2 linked regions of the Prochlorococcus marinus subsp. marinus str. CCMP1375 genome follow. The protein of the gene in region 1 interacts with the protein of each later gene in a pairwise test. Links are inferred from orthologs where the notes say so. Each region holds a gene or a part of one and is shown in the gene's direction. Other genes may lie near its edges.

Region 1 (8,691 bases):
AGAAGGAATCCATGGTCCTGTTGCTCATTTAGGAGAAGTCAAAAATGAATATCGACTTGCTCTTGAGGTTGCAGCAGGAGCAAGAATAGGTCAAATTGTTGTTGACGATGATTTAATTGCTGCTAAGTCAATTGAATTACTTAAAAGACGTAAAGCAGGGAGATTAACTTTTCTTCCATTAAATAAAATCAAAAATAGTTCGGGCAGTAATAAAAATGTTTTTAAGAGACCAAGTATTGATGAAAATTCCAATTGCAATAATGGCTTTATCGCTAAAGCAATTGATTTAATTGAATTTGATACTATTTATAAAGATGTTTTTAGATATGTATTTGGAGAAACCTTTGTCTTCAATGATTTACATTCTGCTCGTACTCAATTAGGAGTCTCTAGATCCGTCACGCTTGCTGGAGAATTAATTGAGAAAAGTGGAGCAATGACAGGAGGTAGTTTTTTAGGTAGGAGTAGTGCATTAAGTTTTGGAAGTAGTGACGAAAAAGATGATATCGAGCCTTTACGTCAAAAGTTGCTCGAGATCGGCGAGACCCTAGTGCAATCTAAAAAGGAAGAATCTCGCTTAATTAGCTGCTTAGATCAAGCTAGGCCAAAATTGAAATCACTCGAGAAAAAACAGACTTCTTTAGATGCTCAGCGTTCTGCTTTTAAGAGATCTAATGGACCTTTCTTAACTAGACATAATGAACAAAAGGAACGTTTAATTTCTCTTAATAAGGCTAAGGAAGAGCATCAAAATCGTTTAGATCTAATTGCAGAATCAATTAAACCATTTGTAAATGATCTTGAGATAATAGATGCTAAAGAAAAAGTTCCTCAAGCAGATAATTCCAATAGCAATATTAAGGAATTACAGGAAGATCTAAATAGTTCTGAAGAAGTTTTAGAAAGAGCAAAAGAGGAGCGTGATGATTTACTTAATCAGAAACGTCATGAAGAATTAGCTTTAGAAAGGCTTGAAGGCCAACAAAAATCTCTTTCAGAAGAAGAAGAAAGATTGCAAGAAGCGATTGATTTACTTACTAAACAGCATAAAAAATGGAAAGAAGAAAATCAGAATTTGCAAACTCATAGAGAAAAATTAGATATTTTGAAAAAAACTTTAGAAACATCTTTTGGTGAAAAACGCCGAGCTAGAGATGCTGCTGAGCTTCAGTTAGCTAATTTCAGGCAAAAGTTTCAAGATTTGACATGGAAACTTGAGAGATTGCAAGATGATATTAAGGCTATTCATGAAGAGCTTCGTAGTGGAAATATACGTATTCAAGAATTAGAAAAACTTCTTCCTGATCCATTGCCAGAAATCCCATCATTAGTTAGAGAGCAAGGTTTAGAACATCTTCAAAATCAATTGCAAAATCTTCAAGACCGTATTGAGTCATTGGAGCCAGTAAATATGTTGGCTTTGGAGGAACTTGAGAAATTGGATATTCGTCTAAAAGATCTTGTTGAGAGATTAGAAGTTTTGACCGAAGAACGTTCTGAATTATTGCTGCGAGTAGAAACTGTAGCAACTTTGCGTCAAGAAGCCTTTATGGAAGCTTTTGAAGCCGTTGATGTTCATTTTCGTGAGATTTTTGCAAGCCTTTCAGATGGAGATGGACACCTTCAATTGGAAAATATTGAGAATCCTTTAGAGGGCGGATTAACATTAGTAGCGCACCCTAAGGGGAAAGCTGTAAGGCGTTTAGCAGCAATGTCTGGAGGAGAAAAATCTTTAACCGCACTTAGTTTCCTTTTTGCGTTGCAACGTTTTAGACCTTCCCCTTTTTATGCTTTAGACGAAGTAGATAGTTTTCTAGATGGAGTTAATGTAGAAAGGCTTTCTGCTTTGATTGCTAGACAATCTGAAAGTGCTCAATTTATGGTTGTGAGTCATAGACGCCCCATGATAGGAGCTGCAACACGTACTATAGGTGTTACGCAGGCTAGGGGCGCTAACACACAAGTCGTTGGATTGCCTTTGGCTGCTTGAGATGTATCTACTAATCAAGTTATGCGCCAAAATGATTCGAATAGTTCAAATCTAAATCTCTAGCTTGACCAACTCGCAATTTCCAAACGATTTAGGTGAAACGGTGCCCAGTGAAAGACTCTGGCTTCGTTCAGAGTTAATGGGCACCCAAGTCATTACTCGTGATACAGGGCGCCGCTTAGGTGTCGTAGGTGAGGTAGTTGTCGATATTGATAGGAGAGAAGTTATTGCATTGGGACTTCGTGATAACCCTTTAACTAGATTTTTACCTGGGTTGCCAAAATGGATGCTTTTGGAACGAATTCGCCAAGTTGGTGATGTAATTTTGGTTGATTCGATTGATTCTTTGAGTGAAGAATTTACTCCTGATAGATATAGCAAAGTTATTAATTGCCAAGTAATTACTGAATCTGGTGAGCAATTAGGAAGAGTCTTAGGATTTTCGTTTGATATTGAAACAGGGGAACTTATTAGTTTAGTTATGGGTGCGCTTGGTGTTCCTCTTTTAGGTGAAGGAGTCCTCAGTACTTGGGAGATACCTGTTAATGAAATAGTCAGTAGCGGGGCGGATCGAATTATCGTTTATGAAGGTGCTGAAGAAAAATTAAAACAGTTAAATAGTGGATTGTTGGAAAAAATTGGTGTAGGTGGTGGAGCTTGGGATGAGAGAGAAAGAGAACGTTACCGAGTCAATTTGGTTCCAGTTGAGAATCAATTGACTTCAGGAGAAGAAATTGAACAATTCCAAAAGACACTTGAACCTTCTTCTGATGTAGCTTTTAATGAGGAAGAAGAAGAATTGGAATATGTTGAAGTAGAAGAGAGAAATCAATTTGATGATAGTCAATCTCGTTATCTTGAAGATATTCCATTGTCAAGACCGTCTAATCTTGGAGAGCCACTAAAAGAAGAATATGATGAGCAATTATCTAATGAAGAAAATTATATTCCTCAGCAAACTCTAGAATCAAAATCTGAAAATAATAGACGAAATCGTTCTGTCAATCGAAAAGCTATTTCTAACTTAGATGATCCATTAGATGTTGAGCCAATCAAGATTGATAGACCTATTAATGATCATTTAGAAGATAAGAATGATGAAAAAATGCAATCTTCAGAGATTGAAGATCCATGGTGAAAAAAAACTTAATTAGTTCTTCTTTAAAAATTAAATATTTGATTTATATAATAAATTAATAATTTCTTTTGCCATTGAATCTATTGCTCCAGGATTCCCACGAAGTGAGCGTAAGTCTTCTTTTTGGCCCTGCAGCCTTTCTGGTGAACTTATCCAATCATTAGATTCTTTAGCTATTTCGCTTGGAAGAATTTTACCAATTCTTTCAGGAACAATCATCTTCTTTGCTGTAATATTAGGCCAAGCCATATATCTATTACTTCTCATTCTCCATATGCTAAGTAATATTCCAAAGCACCATTTGAAGATAGGTAGTCGTGCAATTATCCCCAGGAAACCATCCCAGGCTTGCATTACATGTATATGTTGAGTTGGGACAACGACTATCATAGGTATTGTTAATGCTCCTAATTCTGCAGTATTAGCTCCTATAGTTGTTAAGGCTAGATTGCATTGACTAACAAAACCATGAGCAGGGTAATCTTCAATTAAATGGATCTCATTCCCTGCCTTTGTTTTGAGCCTTTTCCAAGAAAATTGTTCATTAGGAAGTTCAATACTTTGTATTTTAGACTTGTATTCCTTAGTAATTGGATTTTTAGAACTGTTGAAATTGATGATTTCTTGTAGATTTGTTGTTGGTGCTATTGGCATTAAGAAGTTGCATTCTGGAGATAGTGCAGATAATTCATCTACAACTTGAAGGAAAAAGGGTATTCCTACGCAAAGTTTTGCCTTTTTAGAACCTGGAAATATTGCTATCCATTTCCCTTTAGGTAGAAGTGTTTCATGTGTCCTTTGCTTTTGAAGATCTGCCATTAAATCTCCTACAACAACACAACGCTTTTGTAATTTCTTAGGCAAATTTTCTTTTACTTTTGGAGACATTGCGGCAATCCGATCATTCCAAAAAGGCCATCTTGCAACCCATTCCGCATAGGTAATATTTTTATATTTGAGCCTTGCTGCAAGTAGAACACTCCAAAATTGATCTCCGCCTAAAAATACAACAACTCCTTTTGATGGCCAAAATCCATATTTCTGAGGATTGATTAAGAGGCTCCAGAAATTGTTTGCCTTTGAAACTGTTTCAAAAATTCCCCACTTTTCAGCAACTTCTTTTTCTTTTCCTGTTGCATTTGGGCATGGAACTAAAACAAGCCTGAGACTGACTAGTGAATAGGGTTTAGATGGGTGAAGTGAAAAAGATGAATGTAATTTTTCAGCCAGGGGTTTTACCCATGTAGTTAATTCCCCTGGTCCATTAGAAACCATTACTACTACTAGATTAGGTTTTTTAGTTGCAGCAGTTGTTATGGAAGTCAATGTTCTTGATTATGCGGATGGCGAGACTTGAACTCGCAAGGCCGAAGCCACACGCTCCTTAGACGTGCGTGTCTACCAATTCCACCACATCCGCAGTTGAAACAAAGTTGTGAACTAAGTCAAAGATGATCATATACGGTATACGTTTGAGAATGATGGGTCTAAGCACTGATACGATTCATTTATATCATTCAATATCTTGAGTGTCTTTAGGCAAAGTTTTAATAGCGAACCGAGGCGAAATCGCTTTAAGAATTCTCCGTAGTTGTAGGGAGTTAGGTATTGCAACGGTTGCTGTGTATAGCACTACTGATAGAGAGGCTTTACATGTCCAACTTGCCGATGAAGCAGTTTGTGTTGGAGATTCGCCTAGTAGCAAAAGTTACCTAAATGTTCCAAATATTATTGCTGCTGCAACATCTAGAGGAGTCGATGCTATTCATCCTGGTTATGGTTTTCTGGCTGAAAATGATCGCTTTGCTGAGATTTGCAAAGACCATGGCATTGTCTTTATAGGTCCCTCGCCAGATTCCATTAGATCTATGGGCGATAAATCTACTGCCAAATCAACAATGATGGGAGTAGGAGTGCCTACTGTGCCTGGGAGCAAAGGATTATTGGCTAATTGGGAAGAGGCTTCATTGCTTGCGAAAGATATGGGCTATCCAGTAATGATTAAAGCTACTGCTGGGGGAGGAGGAAGAGGGATGCGATTAGTTAATGATCAAGAATCTATTGAAGAGCTTTTTAAGGCAGCTCAGGGTGAATCAGAAGCTGCATTTGGGAATGCTGGTCTATATATGGAGAAATTTATAGATAAACCTAGACATGTAGAAGTTCAAATTTTGGCAGATAGTCTTGGAAATGTTGTTCATTTAGGAGAAAGAGATTGTTCTATTCAAAGAAGGCATCAGAAATTATTAGAAGAATCCCCTAGTCCTGCTTTAGATGAGCAATTAAGAATGCGAATGGGGGAAGCAGCAGTTTCAGCAGCGAAAAGTATCAATTATGAGGGTGCTGGCACTGTTGAATTTCTTTTGGATAGATCAGGTAATTTTTATTTTATGGAAATGAATACGCGAATTCAGGTTGAGCATCCAGTCACTGAGATGGTTACAGGTATTGATTTAGTGGCCGAACAATTGCGGATAGCAGGAGGTGAGCCAATTTCTCTTACGCAAGATCAAATAGAGCTGCGAGGTCACTCTATTGAATGCAGAATTAATGCTGAGGATGCATCTCACAACTTCCGTCCTTCTCCAGGGAGAATTACAGGGTGGCTGCCTCCAGGGGGCCCCGGTGTAAGAGTTGATAGTCATGTTTATACCGGTTATGACATACCGCCTTTCTATGATTCTTTAATAGGTAAATTGATTGTTTGGGGTAATGATAGAGAGTCAGCATTGAAACGTATGAAAAGAGCTTTAAATGAATGTGCTGTTACAGGTATTCCAACAACAATTGACTTTCATTTGAAATTGCTTGAACGTGATGAATTTCTTAAAGGCGACGTGCATACAAAATTTGTTGAGCAGGAAATGCTCAACAAATAATTGAATTGCTTTTTAACCTTGCATAGCTTGTTTGAGTAACATCTGGGAGATTATTCCTTGCGGTCCAACTAATAATTCTCTACTAAGGCTAATTAAGCCAAACCATATAACAGGTGTAATATCAACCCCACCAATTGGCCCAACAATTTTTTTTGTAATTGTCAAGAAAATCTCAGTAGGAAGATAAAACAAAAGCCAAAAGCCATTTTTCAGATTTATTTGCGGATACCAAGTGAGAATAATTCTCATTAGGAATGCCAATGACCAAGCTCCTAAAAGAAAACTTGTTGAAAAATGGATGATTGGAAGTATTTTTATTAGGTTTGGCGTCACAAAGCTGTAAGTATCTGTACATCTATCGTATAAATTTCCATTTAATCCGTAAGATAATTGAGCTTTTGCTTTTATAAAGAGCTGTAATGGCTTTTACTTTGCTATTTGGTGCAGGTGTCTCAGGCGACGTTGCTACTGCTTCAGCTGTAGGCATGATCGGTAGTTTTCTTGCCGCTGCCGCTTTAATCGTTGTTCCTGCCGCATCTTTTTTACTTTGGGTTTCCCAGAAAGATGCTCTTGAACGAGGACGATAGGACTAGGCAATTCCTGCTTATTTCTTAGACTATGTTAAACGAGTTGGATTACTTCTCGTTTACGGGTCATTTCGTGGAGCTTTATTTTGGTCAATGCCAGTCTTAATTGGGCGAGCATTGTAGGAATTGCCTTGGCCATATGTGGTGGAGGCCTTTATTTCTTGCGGTCTTTTAAGCCAGCGCTTGCTAGAGATTACGATGTATTTTTTGCTGCAATAGGCCTGCTTTGTGGAGGAATCCTGTTTTTCCAAGGTTGGCGTTTAGATCCAATTCTTCAATTTGGACAGTTTTTGCTTGCAGGAACTACGGTATTTTTTGCATATGAAAGTGTTCGACTACGAGGTATAGCGACTGACCAAGCTAGAAGATCCTCATATTTTGATGAAGAATTTGAATCACCTTCACGTCCAAACTCTGGTTTTAGATCTAGAGATGAAGGGAGATTTGATCAGTTTCAAGAATTAGAACCTATTAGTCGGCGTTTTGGAAGTAGAGATTCTGCAGGATATGAAACAGATGAGGACGAATTATATAGATCTAGTAGAGCGTCAAGACCAGCAATACCTGAGCAAGCTGCAAGTAGGAGAAGTCGCCCTCAGCGTGATTCATTTAAAAGTGAGTCAAGAGAATCTCGAAGGATGGCAAGATTTTCCAATGATAATCCTGATGATGAAATCGTAGGAAGATCTTCATTTGGCGATCGTAGAACTTATAGACAAGAAGACAAACGAGGAAGTAGACCTAGGGCTAATTCTCAAGCTTCAAGAGGAATCAGTGATAGTAGACAAGGGCGATCAACTATGAGTAGAGATCAAAGTAAGTTTCAATCCCAATCCAATAGATACTCTGCTCCTAAAGGTACGCCTATTTCTGATAAGGCAGAGGATGCGGCTTTTGCTTCTCCTGAGTCGCAATCAGTTCGCAGACGATCAACACAATCAGGACCTTCTGACAGAAGAAGATCAGTTGGGACACCAGAGAGGTCTTCAACTTCTCGAAGACCTAATTCAAACAATTCAATGCCAAGAGATAATTCATCCAGAAGACCTAATTCAAACAATTCAATGCCAAGAAATAATTCATCCAGAAGACCTAATTCAAACAATTCAATGCCAAGAGATAATTCATCTAGATTTGACGACTAACTATCTATTTTAATTTTTTCTTTTTGAAAGTCATTTCTTATGGGACTAAGCCAGCCCAGTGAAGAAAACCTGATTTACTAATAGTTTCTATGAGCAATATTGCTATAAAACCAATCATGGCGAATCGCCCATTAACTCTCTCAGCATATCCACTCCATCCAAAGGAAGGGATATCAGGAGTTGTGGCACTAGGAGTCATTTGGACATCATTTGTTTCATCATTGTTTTCTTGAGATTCGCTTTTGGAAGATTCCACTTTGGATAATTCTGGATTGTTTGAAGTCATAAATAAAATCAGAGTCTGTCAAATTCATAGTTTGAGGAAGGTTGAAGATGCCATGAGCCATCTCCATTGAGCTCCAGAACCGAATCATGAAAGTCGATAAGGGTTGGCCTATGACCAACACTAATGACTGCTAGATCTCTTTTTCTTAAAAGACTATATAAGTGCTGCTCTGTATTTATATCCAAAGCGCTGGTTGCTTCATCTAATACTGCAAATCTTGGTGAATTTAAAAGCAACCTACCAAAAGCAAGTCTTTGCTGTTCTCCTAATGAAAGTATTCTGGGCCAATCTTGTTTGATTGTTAAGTCGGGATAACGATCTATAAATGAAGTGAGGTTTACTTCATTAAGTACAGCTCTAAGATGCTCATCACTAAATTTATTTTGATCAGTTGGATAGCACAGTTGTTCTCGTAGAGAGCCTAAAATCATATATGGTTTTTGAGGAATAAATAAGAGATCACCTTTTTTTGGTGCATCAATTTGCCCTTGACTAGGTTTCCATAAACCACTAAGCATTCTTAATAATGATGTTTTTCCACAGCCTGAAGGACCTACTACTAACAAACTATCATCTGGATTAATACTAATATTTAGACCTGCAATGATTTTCTTATTGCTATTTGGAGGATAAAGGTCTGCATTTTTTATTATTATAGAATTATTC
Region 2 (8,792 bases), 1.2 Mb from region 1 along the record:
AGCAGATTCAAGGTCTTTGACAGCTTCTCCCGCCAGCCAATAATAAGCATTGCCCCTAGGATCTTTACGTTTGCTAAATTGCTCTTGATATTGGCGAATAGATAACCTAGTCCATCCTGGTTTACCCATTTGCTCTGAATCGCAAGGAGGAATATTTAAATTGAGAAGTAGTTTTTTAGGCCATTTCTGGTTTATTGCATTTTCAGCAATATTTAATGCTAATTCTCCAGCTAGTTTGAATTTGCGCCATTGAAAACTGGCTATGCTTACAGCTAGAGATGGAATACCTTCAAGAGTTCCTTCAAGAGCAGCTGCGACAGTTCCAGAACAGAAAATATCTGTGCCCAAATTTGGACCATGATTGATTCCTGATAAAATAAGATCTGGCTTTTCTTTAAGAAGTTCATTCAATGCAAGTTTTACGCAGTCCGCAGGTGTTCCGCTACATCCCCATGCCTGAATTCCTTCATTAAAAAGCTCATCTGCTCTTTCTGCTCTAATAGGAGCTTGTAATGTGAGCCCATGCCCTGTTGCAGAGCGCTCTTGATCAGGGCATACCACAGTTACTTCATGCCCTCGACTTGCAGCTGCAATTGCCAGAGTTCTTATTCCTTCCGCAAACACACCATCATCATTACTAATTAAAATTTTCAAAGGTTTCATGGATGAAGTGTGCTCTTTAGGAAAATTAGGCCCCATGTCTGTCTAAAGTTTGTATTCAATTCCTTTTTCTTGTGAGTCAAAACGAATCTCTTAAACAACTAACTGATTCCCTAGAAGGGTTAGAGAAGGAGGCTGCAAATGATATTACTCTTTCAAACGATAAGGAATCTCTAGAAAATTTGCGTATTCAGTTGCTTGGGAAAAAAGGGCGTTTATCAAAAATTCTTGGCTCTATGGCAACTTTAAAAGGATCGGAAAGACCATTAATAGGACAAAGGGCAAATTTATTGAAAAATCAACTTCAACTACTTATTACAGATAGATTAAATACTTTAAAGAAAAAGGAACTAGATGAATTAATCGCAAGTGAAAGGATTGATGTAACTGCTCCTCCAATTGGGACCCCTTTCGGCCACAGACACCCTTTGCTGACAACAACAGAACATATCGTAGATCTCTTTTGTGGTCTTGGTTATGAAGTTCATGAGGGTCCTGAAATAGAGAATGATTTTTACAATTTTGCTGCCTTAAACATTCCAGAAGATCATCCTGCTAGAGATATGCAAGATACTTTTTACTTGAGTAATAACTTACTTTTAAGAACTCATACATCACCTGTCCAGATTAGATGTTTAGAGAATAGTGCCCCTCCAGTTAGGATTGTTGCCCCTGGAAGGGTTTATAGACGAGATGCTGTAGATGCAACTCATTCCCCTGTTTTTCATCAAGTAGAAGTTTTAGCAATTGATGAGGGTTTGGATTTTAGCCATCTTCGCGGAACTGTTATGGCTTTTCTAAAAGCTTTCTTTGGGGATTTGCCTGTGCGGTTTAGAGCAAGTTATTTTCCTTTTACTGAACCTTCAGCAGAGGTTGATGTTCAATGGAGAGGTAAATGGCTTGAGGTTATGGGGTGTGGGATGGTTGATCCTTCTGTTTTAGAGGGGTTAGGAATTGATCCTGAGAGGTGGTCTGGATTTGCGGCAGGACTTGGAGTTGAACGTTTTTGTATGGTTCGACATGGTATTGATGATATTAGAAGGCTTTATACAAGTGATCTGAGATTCTTAGAACAGTTTTAATTAGTTAGAGTGAATAAGTTATTTGCTTGTTTTTGTCAGTGCCTAGGCTAGGACTGATTTTGAATGATGGTAAGGAGCTCGCTTTAAAGGCTGCTCTCAGCATTGAGTCTAAGCTGGAGAAATCTGGATATGAAGTAGTACGAGTAAGCAGTTCTGGAGGGATGGTTGGGTTTGCCAATCCAGATCAACATATGAGAACCCTTGGTTACAACGCTTGTGTCCCCGAAGGTTTTGATCCTTCAATGAAATTAGCAATTGTTTTGGGAGGTGATGGCACCGTATTGTCTGCAGCTCGACAGACAGCGCCAGTTGGAGTGCCAATACTTACAATTAATACTGGCCATTTAGGGTTCCTTTCCGAGGCATATCTCCCTGATATAGATAAAGCTTTAGAACAAGTACTTGCAAGTCAATGGGAAATTGAAGAGAGAACTAGCCTTGTTGTTAGTGTAATGAGAGGAGAACAAAGGCGATGGGAAGCTCTTTGTCTTAATGAAATGGCATTGCATAGAGAACCTTTGACGAGTATGTGCCATTTTGAAATATCTATAGGTAGACATGCTCCTGTTGACATTTCAGCTGATGGAGTCATCCTTTCAACCCCTACAGGTTCCACTGCTTATTCTCTTAGCGCAGGTGGCCCTGTTATTACACCTGATTGCCCAGTGCTGCAGCTGACTCCTATTGCTCCTCATTCTTTGGCCTCTAGAGCACTTGTCTTTAGTGATTTAGAACCCGTTACGGTTTTCCCTGCGACACCTGAAAGATTGATGATGGTAGTGGATGGCACAGCAGGTTGTTATGTCTGGCCAGAAGACAGGGTTCTAATTCGAAAGAGTAATCATCCAGTAAGATTTATTCGCTTGACTGATCATGAGTTTTTCCAAGTGCTTCGCAAAAAGTTGGGATGGGGATTGCCTCATGTTGCAAAACCTGAAAAATATTGAACTAAAAAATCATATTCTTATTTTAATTTTCCTTTAATAATAAACACTGGATTCATTGGAAGAAGACGAGTCCCTTGCATTAAGGGAACACCTCTAAAGTTTTGATGTTGACTGATTTTCACATCACAGCCAGCTTCTTTTAAAACTAGAATTGTTTTTTCAAGATGCTCCAATGTTGCTAAAGGGATAACTATTATCCCTAGAGGTTGAATGAAGCTAAGAATTATTTTTAGAAGAGTATCTTTACGACTATTCCCTCCTCCTAAAATCACTCTATTTGGTTTTGAAATATGAATAGGAATTGATTCTTTTTCTAGAAAATTAAGAGCTTCTCCTTCAATTACTATTTCTGGCTTAACAGATAAGCGCTTAGCATTTTCATTGATTAACTCTTTACCCCCAATACGCTTTTCAATCATCAATAATTTTAAGTTTGGCCTTAACCTTAAAGCTTCCAATCCAATAGTTCCTACTCCTGCACCTATGTCCCAAATAACACCAGTTTCTGGAAGCTCAAGATCTGCTAATACTTGAGTACGAACTTCTCGCTTTGTCATAAGTCCAGGTCGATCAGCATGTTGCAGATAGAAACCATCTTCTATTCCAAATAATGGGAGCTCTTTTTTGGTCTTGATAATTTTTTTTTCTTTTATAAGAACTACTAGATGCAATGGATCTAACTTTGATAGCTTTTCATTGGAAAATATTCTGAAAATACGTTCTTCTTTGTGTCCTAACTTTTCAAATATCCAAAAAGCATACTGGTCTTCAAGTTCAGAGGAATGAAGTATCTCTCGAACTTCGTTTGCACCTCCTTTATTTGGATCTATTAGTATTCCAATCGCGTTAGGCCTTTGTTGTAAAAGATTAAAGAGAGGGCTGGCATCTCTACCATGCAAACTTATCCAGCTTGTATCTTGCCAAGGCCTCTTTAATTGCGCAAAAGCTAGTTGCAATGAAGTAGGTGAAGGATGGAAGATTAGTTGCTCTGATGGAAAATGATTAAGTAGGACTCTTCCTATTCCAAACCAAAGAGGGTCTCCACTTGCTAGCAAAACTGTCTTTTGATTTCGTTGCTTCAACCATTCGATTAATTCATTGGGTTTATCGCTTGGGAAAAGCTCTGGAGAGGGGGCATTTGCAGCTTGATGCTCCCACCATTCAACGAAATTATTTAATATTCTTTTAGGAGCAGAAATATTTTTTGCTGAGAGGATTAATTGTTGGAGTTCCAATGGAAGACCGAAAACTCCTGAGGCTGTAACCCCAACAACATTTATTGGAAGAAAAGCTTTGTCAGAATTTATATTGTTTCTTAGCATATGAAAAAGCTCTTTTAATAGATTAATTGATTAGATTCTTTTTGCTTCTTTTAAGGCTCATTGGAAAAGTCAAACCATTCGACAAATAAAGATCTTATTAGGCGGCAGCGTCAACATGAGCTTTTGATAGCGCTTATTCAACAACAAGATGATTTGGAATTAATGGATGCAGAAGGACCAAGGTTTGATGCTAAAGGTGGCAATGCAGCTGACCCTGCCAAATGGTTAGACCGTAATCGACGAGTTTTGGCCAAATACCAATCATTGGTTAATTCTTCTATAACTTTGGATGCCTTGCTTGATTCGGAGGGTATTCAATGTGATTAATCTTTCCAATCAAAAGCATATTAAGTCAATTATTGACTTTGGACTCGTATTAATTTCTTGTGCATTACTCTTACTAGTAGCTTCCCCCTCGGAAGCAAAGTTAGAATTTTTTCAAAATGAAAATGATTATGAAATGCAAAGAAGCTTGGAAAGTTTAAGAGATCTTGACTATCAAACTTGGCAATTAGTTGTTTATCCTAAAGCAGAAAATCAAGATGAATTGGTTCTTAGGATTATAGGATTTACAGGAAGTCTAAGGTTAGATCATCCCGAAAAATTACAGGTAAAATCTGGTATTAAGTCTTGGAACCTTTCAGATATAACTTTAGAGAACCCTCAATTGTTTGAAGATAATCGCGATGCTGCGGCTGAATTTGAACTTGGACCTTTACTAATGGATCTCAAAAATGATCGTCCATTAAGGTTGTCCTTGAGAGACGGTTTTAATGAATTGCCTGTACCTCCTTATCTTGTTAATGAGTGGCGATCAATGAAGAAAATTCATTTAGAAAATGGCAACTAATTTAAATTCGCATATATGGGAACCATGGATGTTCCGTGCAATAAATTTAGCTTCTTTGGCTGAAGGTCAAACTAGTCCTAATCCTTTAGTTGGTGCTGTGATATTAGATGAAAAGAATAGACTTGTAGGTGAAGGGTTTCATTTACGCTCTGGAGAGCCTCATGCTGAAATTGGCGCTATAGAACAAGCTGGATCATTAGCAAAAGGCGGGACACTTTTGGTTAATCTTGAGCCATGCTGCCATAGGGGTAAAACGCCTCCTTGCACTGATGCAATACTTCGATCCGGTATCAAAAGAGTTGTTGTTGCAATCCAAGATCCTGATCAAAGGGTCTCCGGCAAAGGAATAGCCTTTTTAAAGGAATCTGGGATTGAAGTTGTTACAGGGATACTGGAGAAGGAAGCTGCTTTTTTGAATAGGGCGTTCATTTTTCGTAATCGAACTGGAAGACCTTGGGGAACACTTAAATGGGCAATGAGCTTTGATGGGAGAATTGGTCTGTCAAATGGAAAAAGTAAATGGATAAGTGGAGAAAAATCCAGGAAAAGGGTTCATTCTCTTCGTGCCAAGAATGATGCTGTAATTGTTGGAGGTGGAACAGTCCGATCTGATAATCCACTTTTAACTACTCGAGGGATTGCTGATATAGAACCTTTAAGAGTTGTCTGCAGCTCAACCCTTGATCTTCCAAAAGAAGCTCAATTGTGGAATACCGAGCTTGCAAAAACCTTGATTTTTTATGGGCCTGAAAGTGATGCCAGGTGTTTAGAAAACTTGCCATCGGGACCAGAGAGACTTTGTCTCGAGGAAAACACCCCTATAAAGGTTATGGAGGCTCTTGCTCAAAGAGGATGCAATCAAGTCTTATGGGAATGTGGTAGTTCACTTGCAACAAAAGCAATACAGCAGAATTGTGTTCAAGAGTTGAGCTTATTTTTATCACCAAAATTGTTAGGAGGAGTTTCTGCAATGACACCATTGGCCGATTTTGGGTTTAGTTCAATGGAACAAGTTTTCAAATTGAAAGAGGTCTCTTCAAATAAATCAGGGGAAGACTTTGTATTAAATATGCTTTTTGATAATTATGGGTAGATTTTTTTTCTTCTCTCGTTCGGTTCTTACACCTAATTTTCTTTCTCTGATTTACGCATCTTTGTTAGTTTTATATTCCTTTGAATTTTGTACCCATGCCGATTCGCCAAGATGAGAATCAGCCAAATAGGCGATTCGGCATAATAAATCTAGTTTTAATTGGTTTTGGAGCCCTTCTGCTTCTTAGTAGTTTTTTCCCTAACCAAAATATTCAAGTACCAAGAGTTCCTTATTCCTTATTTATTAATCAAGTCAATGATGGAGAAGTCAAGAGGGCCTATATAACACAGGAACAAATCAGATACGAATTATCTGCTCCCACTGAAGGTGCTCCATCTGTATTGGCAACTACGCCAATTTTTGATATGGACCTACCTCAACGTCTAGAAAATAAAGGTGTCGAATTTGCTGCAGCTCCTCCTAAGAAGCCCAATATTTTTACAACTATTCTTAGTTGGGTAGTACCGCCTTTAATTTTTATTTTAGTACTTCAATTCTTTGCACGAAGGAGTATGGGTGGAGGCGGAGCTCAAGGTGCGTTGAGCTTTACCAAAAGCAAAGCAAAAGTATATGTTCCTGATGAAGAATCAAGAGTTACTTTTGACGATGTAGCAGGTGTTGATGAAGCTAAGGATGAATTAACAGAAATAGTTGATTTCTTAAAGAGGCCTCAACGTTATTCTGATATTGGTGCCCGTATTCCTAAAGGAGTCTTGTTAGTTGGACCTCCTGGAACAGGCAAGACCTTACTTTCTAAAGCTGTTGCTGGAGAAGCGGAAGTTCCATTTTTCATTATTTCTGGCTCAGAGTTTGTTGAACTTTTTGTTGGAGCTGGTGCTGCAAGAGTTAGAGATTTATTTGAACAAGCAAAGAAAAAAGCACCATGCATTATTTTCATTGATGAATTAGATGCAATTGGTAAAAGTAGATCAGGCTCTATGGGAGTTGTGGGTGGTAATGATGAAAGGGAACAAACCCTCAATCAGTTGCTTACGGAAATGGATGGTTTTTCATCTGCAGATAAACCAGTTATTGTTTTAGCAGCGACTAATCAACCTGAGGTATTGGATGCAGCATTATTAAGACCAGGACGATTTGATAGACAAGTATTAGTTGATAGGCCAGATCTTTCAGGAAGAAAAACAATACTTGATATCTATACCAAAAAAGTAAAACTTGCAGAGAAAATAGATTTAGATTCAATAGCCCAAGCCACTAGTGGTTTTGCCGGAGCAGATTTGGCAAATATGGTTAACGAAGCAGCTTTATTAGCTGCAAGGGCTAAACGTACTTCAGTTGAGCAAAAAGATTTAAATGAGGCTATTGAAAGGGTTGTAGCTGGATTAGAGAAGAAGAGTAGAGTTCTTCAAGATGATGAGAAGAAAGTGGTCGCTTATCACGAAGTTGGCCATGCAATTGTTGGGCACCTTATGCCTGGCGGTAGTAAAGTCTCAAAAATTTCTATTGTTCCAAGGGGAATGAGTGCTCTCGGATATACCTTGCAAGTCCCAACCGAAGAAAGATTTTTGAATTCAAAAGATGAATTGAAGGGACAAATTGCCACATTGCTAGGAGGAAGGTCTGCTGAAGAAATTGTTTTTGGCAAAGTTACGACAGGAGCTTCAAATGATTTGCAAAGAGCAACTGACATTGCAGAACAGATGGTTGGAACTTATGGCATGAGTGACATCTTGGGCCCTTTAGCGTATGACAAACAAGGAGGAGGGCAGTTCCTTGGAGGTAACAACAATCCAAGAAGAGTAGTAAGTGATGCAACGGCACAAGCTATTGATAAGGAAGTAAGAAGTCTTGTTGATGAAGCTCATGAAAGTGCACTTAGTATTCTTCGTCATAATTTGCCTTTGTTAGAAAATATTGCTCAAAAGATTCTTGCGAAAGAAGTTATTGAAGGTGATGATTTAAAAGGACTCCTTGCTGAGACTGTTAATCCAAAAAAATAGTTTTTTAATTGCTCAAATATGTACTTGATCACTTCTTAATGTGATTTTAGATTGTTTATATGAACATGAACTCCCTATCTGTATCAAGAGTCCTTGCTGATTTGGCAGGTAAGGACTTTATTTCTTGTTCTGACTTCACATCAGATCAAGTGAAAGCTCTTCTCCAACTATCTAGTCAATTAAAAAACGGAGATCGGAGAATAGATTTAGGGAATCGTGTATTAGGTCTTATCTTTAGCAAAGCTTCTACTAGGACAAGAGTTAGTTTTCAAGTGGCAATGGCTAGATTGGGGGGGCAAACAATTGATCTAAGTAATCAGGCCACTCAATTGGCTAGAGGAGAACCTCTTAAAGACACTGCAAGAGTTTTAAGTCGATATTGTGATGCATTGGCACTAAGAACTTTTGGCAATGATGAATTGATTGAATATGCAAAATGGTCTTCAATACCTGTGATAAATGCTCTTACAGATTTGGAGCATCCATGTCAGGCTCTTGCTGATTTCTTGACTATTAAGGAGGCCTTTGGGAGCTTGGATGGAATTACACTTGCGTATATAGGAGATGGGAATAATGTATTAAATTCTTTAATGATCTGCGGAACTCTACTAGGGGTCAATATACAAATAGCTTCTCCTAAAGGCTTTGAACCTTTGCCTTCAATTGTTGAAAGAGCTAAAACTTTGGCGCACCCTACGTTAAAAATATGTGTTTCAAATAACCCTATTGACGCTGTCAGTGGGGCACATGTTATTTATACAGACGTTTGGGCTTCTATGGGACAAGAGAGTGAACAAGCACAAAGAAAAGAAATCTTTGAGGGATATACTGTAAACAAAGATTTAGTAGATAAAGCAGAAAAAGAATCAATAATTCT

What was found.
Region 2: the proteins of accC (region 1) and ribD interact in binary tests that used the Escherichia coli proteins (3 or more experiments, as listed by UniProt). The link is inferred for Prochlorococcus marinus subsp. marinus str. CCMP1375 from one-to-one orthologs.

The regions. Positions count from the first base shown.
Region 1 is NC_005042.1:80,504-89,194, forward strand. What follows is about bases 3,940-6,832. They hold accC (acetyl-CoA carboxylase biotin carboxylase subunit), read left to right. Parts: upstream 3,940-4,657; coding sequence 4,658-6,007; downstream 6,008-6,832. Other genes in these bases: PRO_RS00370 (hypothetical protein), read right to left, coding at 3,940-4,454; PRO_RS00385 (YggT family protein), read right to left, coding at 6,020-6,340; psbX (photosystem II reaction center X protein), read left to right, coding at 6,427-6,594; PRO_RS00395 (Ycf66 family protein), read left to right, coding at 6,681-6,832. In the rest of the region: chromosome segregation protein SMC, read left to right, coding at 1-1,990; PRO_RS00365 (PRC-barrel domain-containing protein), read left to right, coding at 2,055-3,128; more of PRO_RS00370, read right to left, coding at 3,159-3,939; more of PRO_RS00395, read left to right, coding at 6,833-7,739; PRO_RS00400 (chlorophyll a/b-binding protein), read right to left, coding at 7,777-8,025; PRO_RS00405 (ABC transporter ATP-binding protein/permease), read right to left, coding at 8,034-8,691. UniProt on the Escherichia coli protein: This protein is a component of the acetyl coenzyme A carboxylase complex; first, biotin carboxylase catalyzes the carboxylation of the carrier protein and then the transcarboxylase transfers the carboxyl group to form malonyl-CoA.
Region 2 is NC_005042.1:1,241,153-1,249,944, reverse strand. The notes cover bases 3,909-6,902. They hold ribD (bifunctional diaminohydroxyphosphoribosylaminopyrimidine deaminase/5-amino-6-(5-phosphoribosylamino)uracil reductase RibD), read left to right. Parts: upstream 3,909-4,850; coding sequence 4,851-5,954; downstream 5,955-6,902. Other genes in these bases: ftsH (ATP-dependent zinc metalloprotease FtsH), read left to right, coding at 6,050-6,902; PRO_RS06595 (DUF3122 domain-containing protein), read left to right, coding at 4,331-4,861; PRO_RS06600 (hypothetical protein), read left to right, coding at 4,072-4,338; PRO_RS06605 (bifunctional cobalt-precorrin-7 (C(5))-methyltransferase/cobalt-precorrin-6B (C(15))-methyltransferase), read right to left, coding at 3,909-4,011. In the rest of the region: 5'/3'-nucleotidase SurE, read right to left, coding at 1-663; pheS (phenylalanine--tRNA ligase subunit alpha), read left to right, coding at 735-1,742; PRO_RS06610 (NAD(+) kinase), read left to right, coding at 1,781-2,689; more of PRO_RS06605, read right to left, coding at 2,707-3,908; more of ftsH, read left to right, coding at 6,903-7,915; argF (ornithine carbamoyltransferase), read left to right, coding at 7,975-8,792. UniProt on the Escherichia coli protein: Converts 2,5-diamino-6-(ribosylamino)-4(3h)-pyrimidinone 5'-phosphate into 5-amino-6-(ribosylamino)-2,4(1h,3h)-pyrimidinedione 5'-phosphate.